Regions from separate parts of the Comamonas sp. A23 genome, predicted to be linked through region 1. Evidence: riboswitches for the same ligand, from Rfam matches in the RefSeq annotation. Region 1 holds a riboswitch; the other holds the start of a gene.
The links. A riboswitch is a leader RNA that binds a small molecule or an ion and turns the genes downstream of it on or off. The one in region 1 is predicted to bind glycine.

Region 1 (7,989 bases):
ACTTTTGCGCTTGGCTCAGTTGCTGCAGATTTTGTAGCGTTGTGCGTACGCCGCTTCTGGACAGGCGCGATAGAACACTGTCATCGGGCGAAATATGCGGGCAAAACAAGCCGGCTGGCAGGCCTGATGCTCCTGCCGCAGGCCCGGCCGCAGCATCCAGAACCGTCACTTCCCAGCCGCGTCTTGCCAGGCTGGCGGCAGCGGCGGCTCCTGCCAGGCCCGCCCCCAGCACCAGGCAGCGGCCGGCCTGGCTCACGGGCGCAGGCAGGCCGTCCGGGCGATGGCGTGGCTCCCAGGCCGGGTTGTAGGCTGCATGCAGGTTATGGCGCTTGGGCGGCACGCCAGCGCGCTTCTTGACTTCAAAACCCTGAGCCTTGAGCGCCAGGCGCACATGGCCGGCCACGCACCAGGTGGCAAGCTGCGTGCCCCGGCGGCAATGGCGGGCAATGTTCTTCATGGCATCTTCATCCCACATCTCGGGGTTGAGCTGGGGAGAGAAGCCATCCAGATACACGCTGTCCGCCGTCATCTGCTGCTTGCGCAGCATGGTCCTGGCATCGCCTATATAGAGCGTCAGCAGCACCTGGCCGTCATCAAAGGAAAGGCGATGCACGCCCGGCAGCAGTCCCCACCATTGCTCGGCCAGTTGTTCGCCAAGCGCGCGCAGTACCTCATCGGCCGGCAAAAACGCGAGCAGATCCTCGCGCGAGACAGGGTAGGCCTCCACCGAGACAAAATGCAGAATGCGCGGGCGTCTGGGATCGGCCTTCCATGCCGCCCAGGTGACCAGGAAATTCAGGCCGAAGCCAAAGCCGGTCTCCAGGATGCGCCACTGCGCTGCATCGGCCCAGGCTGCTGGCAGGTTGCAGCCACCGAGAAAAACCTGGCTGGCCTGGTCGAGGCCGCCGAACTCGCTGTGATAGCGATCGCCGAATCTGGAGCTGTAGGGGGTGCCATCCGGCATCCATGTGATCGGTTCAGACATGGAAAGTGAAACTACATGGGTAATGCATGGCGCAGTCTAGGTCAGAGCAGCCAGGCAAGGGCCGCCCCGCAGCGATGACTGCGTCCCCCTCCTGCGTCGCAAGAGAGGGGAAAGGCGCGCAGCGCCACAGGGGGAGCTCGATCTTATTCCCAGCGCTGCTGGTACGAAAAAACCGGCAGGCGCCATTTGAAACGAATGGCGGCCAGACGGAAGGCAAGACCGCCGGCAAAGCACACGATGGTGCTGATATTGGGGCTGACATCCAGATAGCGCAGGCCCAGGAACATCAGGCATACGGACAGCGACACGCTGGCATACAGCTCGCGGCGGAACACCACGGGGACCTGGTTGCAGAGCACATCGCGCAAGATGCCGCCGCTGATGCCGGTAATCATGCCGGCCATGATGATGACGATGGTGGGGTAGCCCAGCTCCAGCGCGGTATTGCAGCCGATCAGCGAAAAGGCGATCAGACCCATGGCGTCCAGCAGCAGAAACACCTGCTTGAGCCTGTGCATATGGCGTGCAATCACGGTGGTCAGCAGACCGAAGCTGATGACCAGATACACATACTCAGGGTGCTGGGTCCAGCCGATGGGGTAGTGGCCCAGCACCATGTCGCGGATGGTGCCGCCTCCCAGGGCAGTGACAAAGGCGATGACGACGACGCCGAAGATATCCATATTGCGCCGGCCTGCGGCGAGTGCGCCGGACATGGCTTCGGCGGTAATGGCCACCAGATAGATGACCAGCATGACGGTGAAGTTGGAGGCCTGGAACGAGTCCAGCAAAGAGACGGAAGGAAGCATGAAGGCACTTGAAAATAGACCAGCCACTCACATCGGCGGGAGTGTCCGGCTTGCCTCTCCCGCTGTCCTTTTACCTGAGAGTTGCGCATGAGCACCTTCGCGGTGGACATGCTTGCCCCTTCGGTGAGCCCTGCAGACTTGTGGTTGCGGGCTGCTCTCCAGTTGGCGATATCCGGGTCTTGTCAGACCCACCTGCGGTACTTATTGCCTGAGCGATTATGGGAGTTTGCGCCTTCGGCGGGAACCCTCTAAAGGCTCCGCTCTCCCGCGGGATGGGCGCGATTTTAGCCAGTTTCAGCGACTTTATTCGGGTTAATACCTGTATTGGTGTGCTTCTGCGGCCGCCGGCGCAGGGTGCGCAAGGCCGGTCCGACCCCGCCATGGCTCGCGCAAGCCCGCGTTTTCGTCTGTGAAGCCGTCTGCAATAACAAGCGGTGCTCTCGAAGAGCTCGCTCATTCTTCAGGCGTTGACAGACTGCTTAGGGACGACACGAACCTGTCGCGGCACGCAGAAGCGGCCCTTTGAACCGTTGCGTGGCGGCCATGCGATTCGAACAGCCGGTTTGGAGCGTAAAACAGCTGTTAAAGACAGGCGGCGTGCAGCAACTGGTGTTGGCGATTGCCGCCGCTTCGGCATGGGTCTGTGAGTGCCTCAGGTCAGCCTGAAGCCGACTCGATTGCAAGCCTGAGTGAGGGAGGCACGAAACACGGTGATAGCCGGCCCACGCCAAGCTTTTGAGAATATTCCTAGAAATTGCCATCTGAACCACAAATACCATGCTCTGCTCAGAAAAGGTATTTGTGGAATCTCAATGGCGAATCAACGATTTCTAAAACGCAAATTGATGCCGGTCATTTTGCGATTCTTGTGCACCTCGTTTCTTGTGGCTGCACCAATGGCAGTCAAGGCTCAAGGCGTCTGCACTATCAAGCTGGACAGCGGCGAGGAGGTTCCGATGGTTACCTTGCGGATTCAGTCGTGGGAAACGGGGGAATTTAATCCGTCGGTCCCCGTGGGAACAGTCATTAATTTGAAGAACGCCCAGGCCGTAGGCTCGGGCGGGTTCATTCAGTGCAAGAGGGTCATGGGAAGAACGGCCTACACCGTGATGACCAGCAGCGAGTCGGACGGGTTTGGCACCTTCAGGACTTCAGTTGCTGGCGTGGGGATCCGAATCAGGGAGCGTTCCAATCCTAATTGGTGGCCTAGAACGATTTATGACGACCGTACAAACTACTTTCTCACCTCAGCTGAAGACTTTGTCGTGGAATTGGTGAAGACGGGGCCCATCACGGCAGGGGGATATATTGGCGGACTGATCGGTCAGTCCAGATATGTCGACCTGGGGCATACCTTTAGAAGGATCTACATCGACGGAGCCGGCATTGTGGTAGATCCTAAAGTGCCGACATGCAAACCGAATAACCTACTGGTTCCGGTATATCTCGATAACGTCAGTGTCTCCGATCTAGCGGATGCCGGCAAAGGACCATGGAAGGATTTCAGCCTGAACCTTACATGCTCTGGGGGCGATATCGACACAACCACAAGAATGTTCATTGCATTTTCGGATACGCAGAATCCGGCGAATCGATCAACGACGCTGTCCCTTACCGAGGATTCGGTGGCCAAGAACGTAGGTATCGAGATTCAACGAGAGAATGACCAGCTCGTGAGATTCGGGTCCGTATCTGGGGAAGAAGAGCAGTGGATGGCTGGCGAATTTGGTAATGAGTCGGTGAATATCAAACTGAAGGCCCGCTATATCGGGACATCGCTCGTGCAGGAGCCGACGCCTGGCAGTGCGAATGCATATGCCACATTCATCATCAGCTACAAATAAAGAGCAGTTGGCACGGCCCAGCAAACCAGAGTTTGCAGAGTATTCGACTTCGACGAAAGTCCTTCTGAAATCTACGCAAAGCTATGCAAGAGCTTGTCTTGGCTTCCTGCACCTTGGGGGCTGGCAGATGTGGATGTCATCACATTTGAAGACCGATCGGATTGGCCTGTCAATGAAGTGAGCTATCGACTTCACGAGGAGGTCAGTCGCCTTGAAATTGGACTTCTGAGCCGGAGGTATCGGCGACATTCAGAGGTGGCTCCATGCCTTGAAGACTACATGACTGTCGAATTTAATTCTGCAAAAAATGGAGCAGACCTGAAGTATGTCTTCGACCAGGTGATCCCCCTCTATATACGCAGCTTTGGTGCATTCTTCGCTGCGGTGGAGGACATGGACGTGTTGGCCGAAGAGGAAGATGAATTCTGGAAATCCAGCGATGAAGAGCGTATGCATGCCCGGGCTCAAGCCGGTCCACGCAGACAAGAGTGCCTTCACATCAGGCAGGTGAACTACTGGGCCAGAGAACAGTGCAACAACTACTTCGGACTTGCGCCAGAGCAGGTGGTAGGCATACTCGGCGACCACGTCGCCCGTGCGGATGTGCTGGAGGAGGGCGCCTATATTGTTGTCTCGTACGACCCGCTGACCTCGGAGCAGGCGCAGGCAATCACTCCTGCATTGATGCCTTTGCTGAAGACGCGGTGAACTACTTGAAAGGGGCATTGTCTTCGCTGCGATGCAGGGCGCCTGGGGCGAGTAGTCGCACGCGATTCATCCTAACCTGCGGTGCTTTGCCTGCCGTGGTAGCCCATTTTCTCTGGGTACCTATCGCGGCATGGCAGCAAGATCGTGTACGAATCGAACTGCCCTATCTTCCCGATACAGACGCTGTGCAAATACTCCGATCTGGCAGCCACCAATTCGCGCGACTAATACAAACAAGCGGATGCCTCACTTGAGAGGTAGATCCGGACAAATTGCCGCATTGAGTGAGTGGCTCTGAGACGGTCGCTTGTGGCCAGGAGTTGCCGTAGGAGTGTCAGCGATGCGCTATGGTTATCGCCTTCCTAAAAAACTAGTCGCACCCAATGTCAAAGCTCGAAACGCAACTTGCTCATATTTGTTCTGGGCAAATGTATAACGACCTCTCGCCTGAATTGGTGGCGGCGAGGCAGAGTGCGGTGCTGCTGACCAATGAGTACAACAACTCCTTCTCGAAACCAGCTAGTGAGCGGGAGGCGATCCTCAGGTCTCTGCTAGGGCATCTAGGTCGAAACGTACACTTCGAACCGACCTTCCGTTGTGAGTTCGGGCGGAATATCCACATTGGCGACAATTTCTATGCCAACTTCGATTGCATCATGCTTGATGGCGGTGGCATATACATCGGTGACGATGTGCTCCTTGCGCCGCGAGTCGGTATCTATACGTCTAATCACGCAATTGACCCCATGGAGCGCGCCGCAGGTGGATGCTTCGCAAAGCCCGTAAAGATTGGCAATCGAGTCTGGGTTGGAGCAGGTGTGCACATCAATCCCGGGGTAGCGATTGGAGATGGTTCGATCATTGGCTCCGGCAGTGTTGTGACATCAGATATTCCGTCAGGTGTCATCGCTGCCGGAGTCCCATGCAAAGTCATCCGACTGATTTCCGAACAGGACAAAACTGGATTTAAGCCTCAATTCATGTCGAATGGCTTGTCTAACTTATAGATTCAGTATCAGTAGTTCGATGAAACCCTCGGAACGACTGCACTGGGTCGGCAGCATCAGTTCGCAGTTCACGAGAGCTGTCGTTCAATTGTCTTGTGCACTGCGCCCAGCCAGTTTTCGGTTTGAGGCGCACAGCGGACGTCTGGCCAGGTAGCAGGTCAACGTCTGGTATCTGAGGTAGCGGTCGCAGACTTGCCGCATCTCTGCGTCTGTAACCAGCCTAGACCCCCCATTCGCGGCCTCGTGCTGAACGGGGCTGCTTCTGGCCGAACGCTGCCATAACAGGCTGAGGTGGTCGACTCAATGAGAACGCCCAATTCGACCCGTTTCTCACGGTGGGTATCGATTGACGGGAATATTTGCTCCATTGGACACATCCAATGTGTAGATCCATTGATTGCGAAGGAGTGAATCATGGGCATAGAGCACAGCAAAATCCTCGAACGCGAAGAGGTTGCACAGGGTACGATGGCATTCCATCTCGCCAAACCGGCGGGGTTTGATTTCCGCCCTGGACAGGCGTTTGAAATCCAGCTGCCGGGCGCGGTCCCTGGGGAGAGCAAAGAGGAGCGATGTCACGCATTCTCCATTGTCAGCGCGCCGCACGAGAGTGAATTGGTGTTTGCCACGCGGATGAGGGACAGTGTTTACAAACGCGCTTTGGCGGCGCTACCCGTAGGTGCTGATTTGGATATCGATGGACCATTTGGTTCGCTTACCTTGCACAAAAACACAGCGCGAGCGGGTGTGCTCATCGCCGGTGGGATTGGCGTGACGCCGTTCATGAGCATGCTGAGAAACGCTGCAATGCAGCAGTCACAGCAGGATTTGCTTCTGCTGTATTCCAATCGTCGTCCAGAAGATTCGGCGTTTCTCTCTGAGCTTCAAGCTCTCGAAAAGAAGAATCCCAAATTCCGGCTCAAGGCCACCATGACGGATATGGCGCACTCTGCCGTGGATTGGAGTGGTGATACACAAACGATCGATAGAGCGTGGCTCCAGCAGGCCATTGTGGGCTTGGCTGATCCGATCTTTTATGTTGCTGGTCCACCTTCCATGGTTGCGGCAATGCAGCAGTTGCTGTTATCAGCCGGCATTGATGAGGACGATGTGCGTAGTGAGGAGTTCTTTGGATATTGAATTGGCAGACTCACCCTGATCAAGGGGAAAGTCTGCCATGACGCATTTGGATGCAGCCGCTTGGCATACCTCGCATGGCTCTTACCAGTGCAGATAGAACATGGCCTTGGCCAGCAAGACAATGACCAGCACATGGCAGAACACGCTCAGGTGCAATCGGTGCGAGCGTCGTCCATTAAGTTGTCCTTGGCGGCGCCACCACATGGCGCTGGCGAAGTGCGCAAGCACGCTAAGCGCCAGCGCAATCTTGAGCACCATCAGCATGCCTGTGCTGCTGGCCAATGGGTGCGCCAGTACCGAGCGGTGCTGCCAGGCCAAGCCTGCTCCCGCAGAATACAGCACTAGCAACACCCAGGGCATGACGGCGGTGGCGCGTGTCCCCAGCGCCTGCTCCACAGGGAGCATGTGCTGCTGCGGCACTCGGCTGTGCACGTTGGCCAGCAGCACGACTTCGAAGAACACTGTGCCTGCAAACGCCACGGCGGCCAGCAGGTGTAGTGTGATCAGCAGGCCATAGCTCATGTCTGGGCCTTCTCTCTTGACAGTCGTATGGCAGGAATCAACGGCACTGCGCTGACAGAGGTTGGTGGTATCAGGTCTGCAAGAGTGAAGCCATCTAGATGCGCCATGAAGCTGTGCAAAGCTCCTTGCAACATGCCAGCGAGGCGGCAGTCGCCGGTCAGCGTGCACCGGTTGTCGTTGCCAAAGCATTCCACCAGCGTGAAGTCGGACTCTAGTCCCCGTATCACTGTACCGATATGGATCTGCTTAGGTTCACGGGCGAGGCGCATGCCGCCTCCCTTGCCACGTACCGTCTCTATCCAACCCTGCAGGGCCAGTTGATGCGTCACTTTCATCAAATTTGCCTCGGAAATGCTATAAGCCTGCGCAACCTCGGAAATCGTGCACAGGCGCTCTGGCCGCTGGGCCACATGCATGAGCAGCCGCAGCGCATAGTCGGTCATCAGGGTTAGACGCATTGAGTGATCTCGTTCAAACAGATTTTCTGGACTTGCGGACGACATGTCCTGAGGGCTGAGCCGCTGAGAGTCCAGCAGGTGGCAGGCGCGGCCGAATCAGCAAGGGCACAAATCGCCAAAGGTACAAAGCAAAGGCCAGCACCCATGCAAGCGCCGAGGCATGCAGCGCGGCTTGAGGGAGCCCCGCAGGCAGAAGTGCCAGCAGGCGCAGCAAAGCGGCTGCGAGCACCAGCACATACATGACCACGATGCTCCGATCGGCGCGCAATGGTCGCCCCAGATGGCCCAAAGCCGTACGTGTCACCATGCCGATTATCAGCACCGCAAAGCCGGCCACGCCGATCACATGGACCGGCCAGGCCAAGCGCAGTACCCAGCTGCTCGCCTGGAGCGCTGCCACCAGCAGGCCCGTGCCCAAGGCCGCATGACCCAGATACAGAATCCACAGCAACGGCACCTGACGCACAGCCCAGGGTTTCCAGGCCAACACCTGCCATAGGGTGATGAGTCCCGTGA
Region 2 (7,989 bases), on a different contig from region 1:
GCCCTTGCCAGCACGCCGCGCAGCGAGCCCGTGGCCCAGACCACGGTCTATGACGGCAGCCTGGCCCAGGCCGAGCAGCGCATCCAGCACATCATCGCGGGCGACAAGCTGCCGGCACTGACCCAGCTGGCCGATCTGCCCGCAGCCCAGCCTGCGCAATAAGACGCGGAATCAGCCATGACTTCCTCGACTTCTGCCAATCCCGGAGCGGGTGCCTCGCCACCGGCTCCGGCGGCCCGCCCCATGCCGCCAGCCATCGCCCCGCTCAAGGGCGCGCAGCTCGCCCTGGGCACGCTGGCGCTCTCGCTGGCCACCTTCATGAACGTGCTGGACTCCTCCATCGCCAACGTGGCCATTCCAGCCATCTCGGGCGATGTGGGCGTCAGCCCCAGCCAGGGCACCTGGGTCATCACCAGCTTCGGCGTGGCCAATGCCATCTCCGTGCCGCTGACGGGCTGGCTCACCCAGCGCTTCGGTGCCGTGCGCCTGTTCACCATGAGCGTGCTGCTGTTCGTGCTGACCTCCTGGCTCTGCGGCTTTGCCTCCTCGCTGGAGATGCTGGTGCTGTTCCGCGTGCTGCAAGGCGCCGTGGCCGGCCCCATGATTCCGCTGTCGCAGACCCTGCTGCTGTCCAGCTATCCGCCCGCCAAGGCCGGTGTGGCGCTATCGCTATGGGGCGTGACCACGCTGGTCGCACCCGTGGTGGGGCCGCTGCTGGGCGGCTGGATCACGGACAATATTTCCTGGCCCTGGATCTTCTACATCAATGTGCCCGTGGGCCTGCTCTCGGCCCTCATGACCTGGAGCATCTACCGCAACCGCGAAACGCCCACGCGCAAGCTGCCTATCGACACCGTGGGCCTGTCCCTGCTTGTGCTCTGGGTGGCGGCGCTGCAGCTGATGCTGGACAAGGGCAAGGAGCTGGACTGGTTTGCCTCCAATGAAATCATCGCCTTTGCGGTGATCGCCGTCGTGGCCTTTGCCGTGTTCGTGGTCTGGGAGCTGACCGACGCCCATCCCGTCGTCGATCTGCGCCTGTTCAAGAGGCGCAACTTCGCGGCCGGCTCGATCGCGCTGTCCATCGCCTACGGCCTGTTCTTCGGCAATGTGGTGCTGCTGCCGCTGTGGCTGCAGCAATGGATGGGCTACACCTCCACCTCGGCCGGCCTGGCCCTGGCGCCGGTGGGCCTGCTGGCCATCCTGCTCACGCCCATGGTGGGCCGCAAGGTCGGTGTCTGGGATCCGCGCAAGATGGCCACGATTGCCTTCATCGTGTTTGCCATGGTGCTGTGGATGCGCTCGAAGTTCACCGTGGAGACCGACTTCGCCCATATCCTGATTCCCACGCTGATCCAGGGCGGCGCCATGGCCTTCTTCTTCATTCCGCTGACCACCATCACGCTGAGCGGACTGACGCCGGACCGCATTCCGGCCGCCGCAGGCCTGTCCAACTTCGTGCGGATCACGGCCGGCGCCATGGGCACCTCGATTGCCACCACGCTCTGGGAAAGCCGGGCTTCCATGCACCATGCCCATCTGACCGAGTTGCTGGTGCAAGGCCAGGGCACGTTTGCCAGCACGGTCAGAAATCTGCAGGCAGCGGGCATGAGTGCCGAGCAGGCCTATGCCCAGATCAACCGGCTGATCGATCAGCAGGCCTTCACGCGGGCCGCCGACGACATCTTTCTGGCATCGTCCTTTCTGTTCCTGAGCCTGATCGTGCTGATCTGGTTCACCAAGCGCCCGGCTTCTGCCGCAGGAGCCTCCGACGCGGCCGCTGGCGCACACTGACGAACTTCAGACAGAATTGGCTGGAAGCGATTGACCCACAATCGCTGCCAGCTATTTTTTGATAGTTTCTAGGCGCCGGCAGCCTGCTTGTCCAGGCGCCGCAAAAAAACCTGCAGCTCCTTGACGACCTGGGCATCGCCCTTGGCCTGGGCGCAGCTCAGCCCTTGCTGCCAGGCGGCTCGCGCCGCCTGCGCATCGCCCAGCGCCAGCTCCACCTTGCCCAGTTGCTTCCAGGCGACGGAGTATTCGGCATCCAGTGCCGTGGCCTTGCGCAGATGCTCGCGCGCCACGGCCATCTGCTCGTCGTCGGCATAGGCCTTGCCCAGGGTATAGCGCAGCAGCGCACCATCCTTGCCGGCCGCCAGCATGCTCTCCAAATTGTGAACCATGGGATTCATGTGCATTTGCTCCTCAGACAGCGAGTGTCGCATCCGCCCCGAGAAAGCAGCTGAATGGCCGTGCCTGTGTTACGGCCTCTTGCAAGCCGGCTCTTGCAGCGCTGCAAACCGTCCCAAACTGCGGCCAATGTCTCAATAAGGCGCCTGATCTTGTTTCGCAAACCAAGTCTCTCCACCTCCATCACCGACTACGAGGACTCGCCCCAGTATTCGGGCGGGCGTTTTCGCAACACGCATCCGCGCCCGCTCAACAGCCCCAAGCCAGATGCCGGGACGCTATGGAAGTTCTTCTTCAACAAGCCGGCCGATTCCCAGCCGGGCAAGGCGCTGCCCGTTTTGCCGCTGAGCACGACCGAGCTGAACCTCGCGCCCGAACGCAGCCTGTATCGCCTGGGCCATTCGACCTTGCTGATGAAGCTGCGCGGCGGCTGGTGGTTGACGGACCCCGTGTTTTCCGAGCGCGCCTCGCCGCTATCGTTTGCCGGCCCCAAGCGCTTTCATGCCCCGCCGATTGCCCTGGACGAGTTGCCTGCCTTGCGCGGCGTGCTGCTCTCGCATGACCACTACGATCACCTGGACCGCGCCACCATTCGCGTGCTCGCGCCCAAGGTGGGAGTTTTTCTCTGCCCCTTGGGAGTGGGAGACAGACTGGTGGCCTGGGGCGTGCCGGCCGACAAGATCGTGCAGCACGACTGGTGGCAGGGCAGCGAGGTCGACGGCCTGCGCTTCACGGCCACGCCGGCCCAGCATTTCTCGGGACGCAGCCTGCGCGACGGCAACCGCACGCTCTGGGCGTCCTGGACCATAGAAGATCGCCAGGCCGACAGGCCGCTGCGCGTCTTCTTCAGCGGCGATGGCGGCTACTTCGACGGTTTTGCCGAAATCGGCAGGCGCTTCGGCCCCTTCGATGTCACGTTGATGGAGACCGGCGCCTACGACGCCCACTGGCCCTATGTCCATATGCATCCGGCGCAGACCGTGCAGGCACACAGGGATCTCGGCGGCCAATGGCTGCTGCCCATACACAACGGCACTTTCAACCTCGCCATGCATGCCTGGTGGGACCCCTTCGAGCAGATCCTGAGCCTGGGCAGGCAGCACGGCATAGAGATCGCCACGCCCATGATGGGTGAGCGCCTGGACCTGGATGCCCCCCATGCCGGATCGCCCTGGTGGCGCGCCTGCGCCGAGGCCGACAGCAAGGGACTGGATCTGCGCCCCGCGCAACCCTGAAGGTGCAACCCGCATGGCCGACAATGTCCTCATGGACATTTCGCGCACCTCACACCTTGCCGCCGCCTGCGCCGCGTCTCTGACCGCCTTGCTGCTCGGAGCCTGCTCCCACCTCTCCGATGGCAGCCAGCCCAAGCAACCACCGAATGCCGGCATCTCGATCACAGTTTCCGGGCAGCCGGAGCCGACGCCGGCTCCGCCATTGGACACGCAGCACAGGCGGCCACAGAGCATGGAATGGCCTGCCTGGATCAAGGCAGACTGCACACCCCCCGCCCAGCTCGATCGGCAACCGCAGCCACGCCGCCACACCACGCCTTTCATCAGCGCCCACTGGTTTCCGAACGGGCTGGAGACCACGGTGGTCTTCCGCCTGGAAGTCACGGCCCAGGGCGAACTCGGCCGTGTAGCCTACCAGCCCGCCGATACCGATCCCCGCATCGTGAAGTCCATCATGCGCTCGCTCGAACGCTGGAAGTTCAAGCCCGGCATGCGCCAGGGCCAGTCCGTGACGTCCTGCTTCGAGCAGCCCTACCAACTGGTGTTTCCGCGCCAGGAGATCGATGCTCCTCGAACGCCCGCCATGAACACAGAACCGCAGTGAGACCGCAAGCTCAATTCCAGCGATCTGTGCTCGAAAACCCCAGAATCCATCCGATTCGGTGGTGCAAGCCCCTTGCCCACCGCTAGAATCGCCAAGGTCAGGAGAGAGTGCCTGCAGCTTGAAGCTGCCTCGCACCGCCGAAGGCGCAGACCCCCAACCCGGTGTCAAAACGCTCAGGCAAAAGGACTGACAAGCGCTGCAAGGTGTGCAAACCTGCAGCGTCCCTTGCTGGAGAGAGATGCAGGCCGTCATTTCGTATGTGCGCCGGCATCCACCGAAGGAGCAAACTGCCCGATGCAATGCGTGCAGTGAATCTCTCAGGTAAAGCGGACAGCAGGGCAAGCCCGCCACGCATGGCCCAGCCATGCATGGCCACTCATTTTGGTTTGACCACCGGAGCGCTTGCCTGTGACTGCTGCTGACACCTCTTCCGATCTGCGTTCCACACCGCTGTTTGCACTGCACCAGAAACTGGGTGCCCGCATGGTGCCGTTTGCCGGCTACGCCATGCCCGTGCAATACCCTCAAGGCCTGATGGCCGAGCATCTGCACACGCGCAAGGCTGCCGGCCTGTTCGATGTCTCGCACATGGGCCAGTTGCTGTTGCGCGGCCCCGATGCCGCCGCCGCGCTCGAATCGCTGATGCCCGTCGATGTCATGGACCTGGGCCTGCACAAGCAGCGCTACGGCCTGCTGCTCGATGAACAAGGCGGAATTCTCGACGACCTGATGTTCGTCAACCGCGGCGATGATCTGTTCCTCATCGTCAACGGTGCCTGCAAAGAGGCCGATATCGCTCATATCCAGAGCCGCATCGCCAGCCGCTGCGAGGTCGTCCCACTGCCCGAGCGCGCCCTGCTGGCCCTGCAAGGCCCGCAAGCCGTCACTGCCCTCTCGCGTCTGATTCCCGGTGTGACGCAACTGCTCTTCATGACCGGCAATTACTTCGACTGGCAAGGCCATGCGCTCTACATCACGCGCAGCGGCTATACGGGCGAGGACGGCTTTGAAATCTCCCTGCCCGGCGAAGCTGCCGAAGCCTTTGCCGAAGCGCTGCTGGCACAGCCCGAGGTGGCCCCCATCGGTCTGGGCGCACGCAACTCGCTGCGCCTAGAAGCCGGACTTTGCCTGTACGGCAACGACATAGACACCAGCACCACGCCGGTCGAAGCCGCGCTGAACTGGGCCATGCAGAAGGTTCGCCGCACCGGCGGCGAGCGCGAGGGCGGTTTTCCCGGTGCGGCCATCGTGCTGGAGCAATTGCAGAACCCTCAGTCGCTGCGCCGCAAGCGCGTGGGCCTGATCGCGCTGGAACGCATTCCCGTACGCGAGCCTGCCGTGCTGGAAAACATGGACGGACAGCATATCGGCCACATCACCAGCGGCCTGCTCAGTCCCACGCTCAACCAGCCTGTGGCGCTGGCCTATGTCGAGCCCGACTACGCCGCCATCGATACGGAAATCTTCGCCATGGTGCGCGGCAAGCCCGTGCCCATGAAGGTAGTCGCCACGCCCTTCGTTCCCACCCGCTACTACCGCGGCTAGGTCTGCCGCCGCGCATGAGACGGGCCAGTTTGCCAAACAGCGGCCAGAACACCGCTAAAGTGCGAGCTGGACCTTTCTCAAACAACACCCGATTCCCCTGAATCCCCCATCTGGAGCTTTCCATGAGCATCAAGTATTCCAAAGAACACGAATGGATCAACGCCGCTGACAGCAATGCCGCCATCGTCGGCATCACCGTACACGCACAGGATGCACTGGGCGATGTGGTGTTTGTGGACCTGCCTGCCGTGGGCTCCACCTTCAAGGCCGGCGATGTGGCTGGCGTGGTCGAGTCCGTCAAGGCCGCTGCCGATGTCTACATGCCCGTGACCGGCGAGATCGTCGAAGTCAACGAAGCCCTGCGCGATGACCCGTCGCTCGCCAACAGCGACCCCCTGGCCGCAGGCTGGTTCTTCAAGGTCAAGATGAGCAATGTGGGCGAACTCGAAGCTCTGATGGAAGAGACCGCCTACAACGACTTCGCCAAGGACAACTAAGCGTATCAACGGCCCTCGCATTGCGAAGGCCGTTTTTGCATGCAGCCATGAGCACCATTCTGTATTTCGACGATCCGGACGTCGGTCTCGCCCGCGAGACCAGCCACCCGACCTTTGCGCGCATCGCAGCCCAGGACTTCTATTACGACGGCGGTGACGACTTCAGCCCCTTCGGCAGCGATGATGGCAGCGACACACTGGCCGCTCTTCAAGAGTGGTACCAGGAGCAAACAGGCGGCAACGCCAAGGCCCTGCGCTTTTTACAGCAGCAACTGAGCGACTGGGATCTGCCCGTGCCCCAGGGCATGCTGGCTCATGACGATGCGGCCAAGGCCCAGTGGCTGGCCAGCGATGACATGAACCAGATCTATCTGCGCTCGGTCTGCCGCGCACACGTGGCCACCGCCTTTGGTCAGCTCAAGATCACAGGCAGCATCGATGCCGATCTGCACAAGCAGGCCCTGCTCGCCCTGGCCTGCCAGCAATGGCTGAACACCGTGGCACGCGGCGAATATCCCGATTGGGAATATGCCGACCAGGAAAGCGAACGCCTGGCTCTGATGAACACCGCGCTGGAACAAGCCAGCGCTGCTTGAAGCACCGGCCGCATGCCTTCAGGCATACGGCATTCACGCATGCCTGGCATGCAAACCGTCAGTCACAGTATTTGAGAATAGGTCCCTCCCATGCTGATGTCGCCTCCCGCCCCCGTCGCTTCCCTGCAAGCGCTGGAAAACAGCCACGAATTCATCCCCCGTCATATAGGCCCGGACGCCGATGAGCAGCAAAAAATGCTGGCCGCCATCGGCAAGCCCTCGCTGGATGCCTTGATTCGCGATGTGATGCCCGACTCCATCGCACGCGCCAGGCCCATGGATCTTCCGGCGCCGATTACCGAAGCCGCTGCGCTGGCCGAACTCAAGGCCATCGCCAGCAAGAATCAGGTTCTGAAGAGCTTTATCGGCCAGGGCTACTACGGTACGCACACGCCGGGCGTCATCCTGCGCAACATCCTCGAGAATCCAGCCTGGTATACGGCCTATACCCCCTACCAGGCAGAAATCTCACAAGGCCGCATGGAGGCGCTGGTTAACTTCCAGACCATGGTGACCGACCTGACCGGCATGCCGATTGCCAATGCATCCATGCTGGACGAGGCCACGGCAGCCGCCGAGGCCATGACGCTGGCCAGGCGCTCCGTCAAATCCAGAAGCCATCGCATCGTGCTGGCCGGCGATCTGCACCCGCAAACGATTGAAGTCATCGAGACCCGTGCCCGGCCAATTGGCATCGAAGTGGTGATCGCCAACAGCCAGCAAGAGTGGGAGGCTGCGCTGGCAGGAGATCTGTTTGCTGCCGTCATCCAGTACCCCGCGTCCAGCGGCTGGATCGTGGACTGGAAGGCCGATGTGCAAGCCATTCACGCCAAGCAGGCCGCCGCCATCGTGGCCACCGACCTGCTGGCTCTGACCCTGCTGACACCGCCCGGCGAATGGGATGCCGATATTGTCGTGGGCAACAGCCAGCGCTTCGGCATGCCCATGGGCGCAGGCGGTCCACACGCGGCCTTCATGGCCTGCCGCGACGAATACAAGCGCAGCCTGCCCGGCCGTCTGGTGGGTGTCAGCGTCGATGCGCATGGCAAGCCCGCCTACCGCCTCGCGCTGCAGACACGTGAACAGCATATCCGCCGCGAAAAGGCGACGTCCAATATCTGTACGGCCCAGGTCCTGCCGGCCGTGATTGCCAGCATGTATGCCGTCTACCACGGCCCCCAGGGGTTGAGGCGCATTGCCCAGCGTGTGGCACGCTTCACAGCGATTCTGAGCCGTGGCCTGGCCCAGTTGGGCTTCAACGCCCATCACCACGACACAGCCTTCGACACCGTGAGCCTGCACACCCGGGAGGCCACCGACGCCCT

Region 2: it holds a riboswitch for glycine, as region 1 does, so the genes downstream of both, gcvT (glycine cleavage system aminomethyltransferase GcvT) here and EIC84_RS13975 (trimeric intracellular cation channel family protein) in region 1, are expected to answer to the same signal.

What each region holds. Positions count from the first base shown of each region.
Region 1 covers NZ_RSDT01000005.1:225,547-233,535, forward strand. The annotation lists gene mnmC (FAD-dependent 5-carboxymethylaminomethyl-2-thiouridine(34) oxidoreductase MnmC) at 1-964, opposite strand, end outside; gene EIC84_RS13975 (trimeric intracellular cation channel family protein) at 1,129-1,794, opposite strand; glycine riboswitch at 1,847-1,966, opposite strand; glycine riboswitch at 1,980-2,072, opposite strand; gene EIC84_RS13980 (fimbrial protein) at 2,607-3,638, shown strand; gene EIC84_RS13985 (hypothetical protein) at 3,918-4,346, shown strand; gene EIC84_RS13990 (sugar O-acetyltransferase) at 4,730-5,353, shown strand; gene EIC84_RS13995 (FAD-dependent oxidoreductase) at 5,768-6,493, shown strand; gene EIC84_RS14000 (CopD family copper resistance protein) at 6,575-7,015, opposite strand; gene EIC84_RS14005 (Rrf2 family transcriptional regulator) at 7,012-7,473, opposite strand; gene EIC84_RS14010 (NnrS family protein) at 7,487-7,989, opposite strand, start outside.
Region 2 covers NZ_RSDT01000001.1:768,085-776,073, reverse strand. The annotation lists gene EIC84_RS03620 (HlyD family efflux transporter periplasmic adaptor subunit) at 1-162, shown strand, start outside; gene EIC84_RS03615 (DHA2 family efflux MFS transporter permease subunit) at 178-1,791, shown strand; gene EIC84_RS03610 (hypothetical protein) at 1,860-2,189, opposite strand; gene EIC84_RS03605 (MBL fold metallo-hydrolase) at 2,340-3,422, shown strand; gene EIC84_RS03600 (hypothetical protein) at 3,436-4,026, shown strand; glycine riboswitch at 4,115-4,225, shown strand; glycine riboswitch at 4,245-4,370, shown strand; gene gcvT (glycine cleavage system aminomethyltransferase GcvT) at 4,435-5,571, shown strand; gene gcvH (glycine cleavage system protein GcvH) at 5,694-6,068, shown strand; gene EIC84_RS03585 (MolR family transcriptional regulator) at 6,116-6,664, shown strand; gene gcvP (aminomethyl-transferring glycine dehydrogenase) at 6,755-7,989, shown strand, end outside.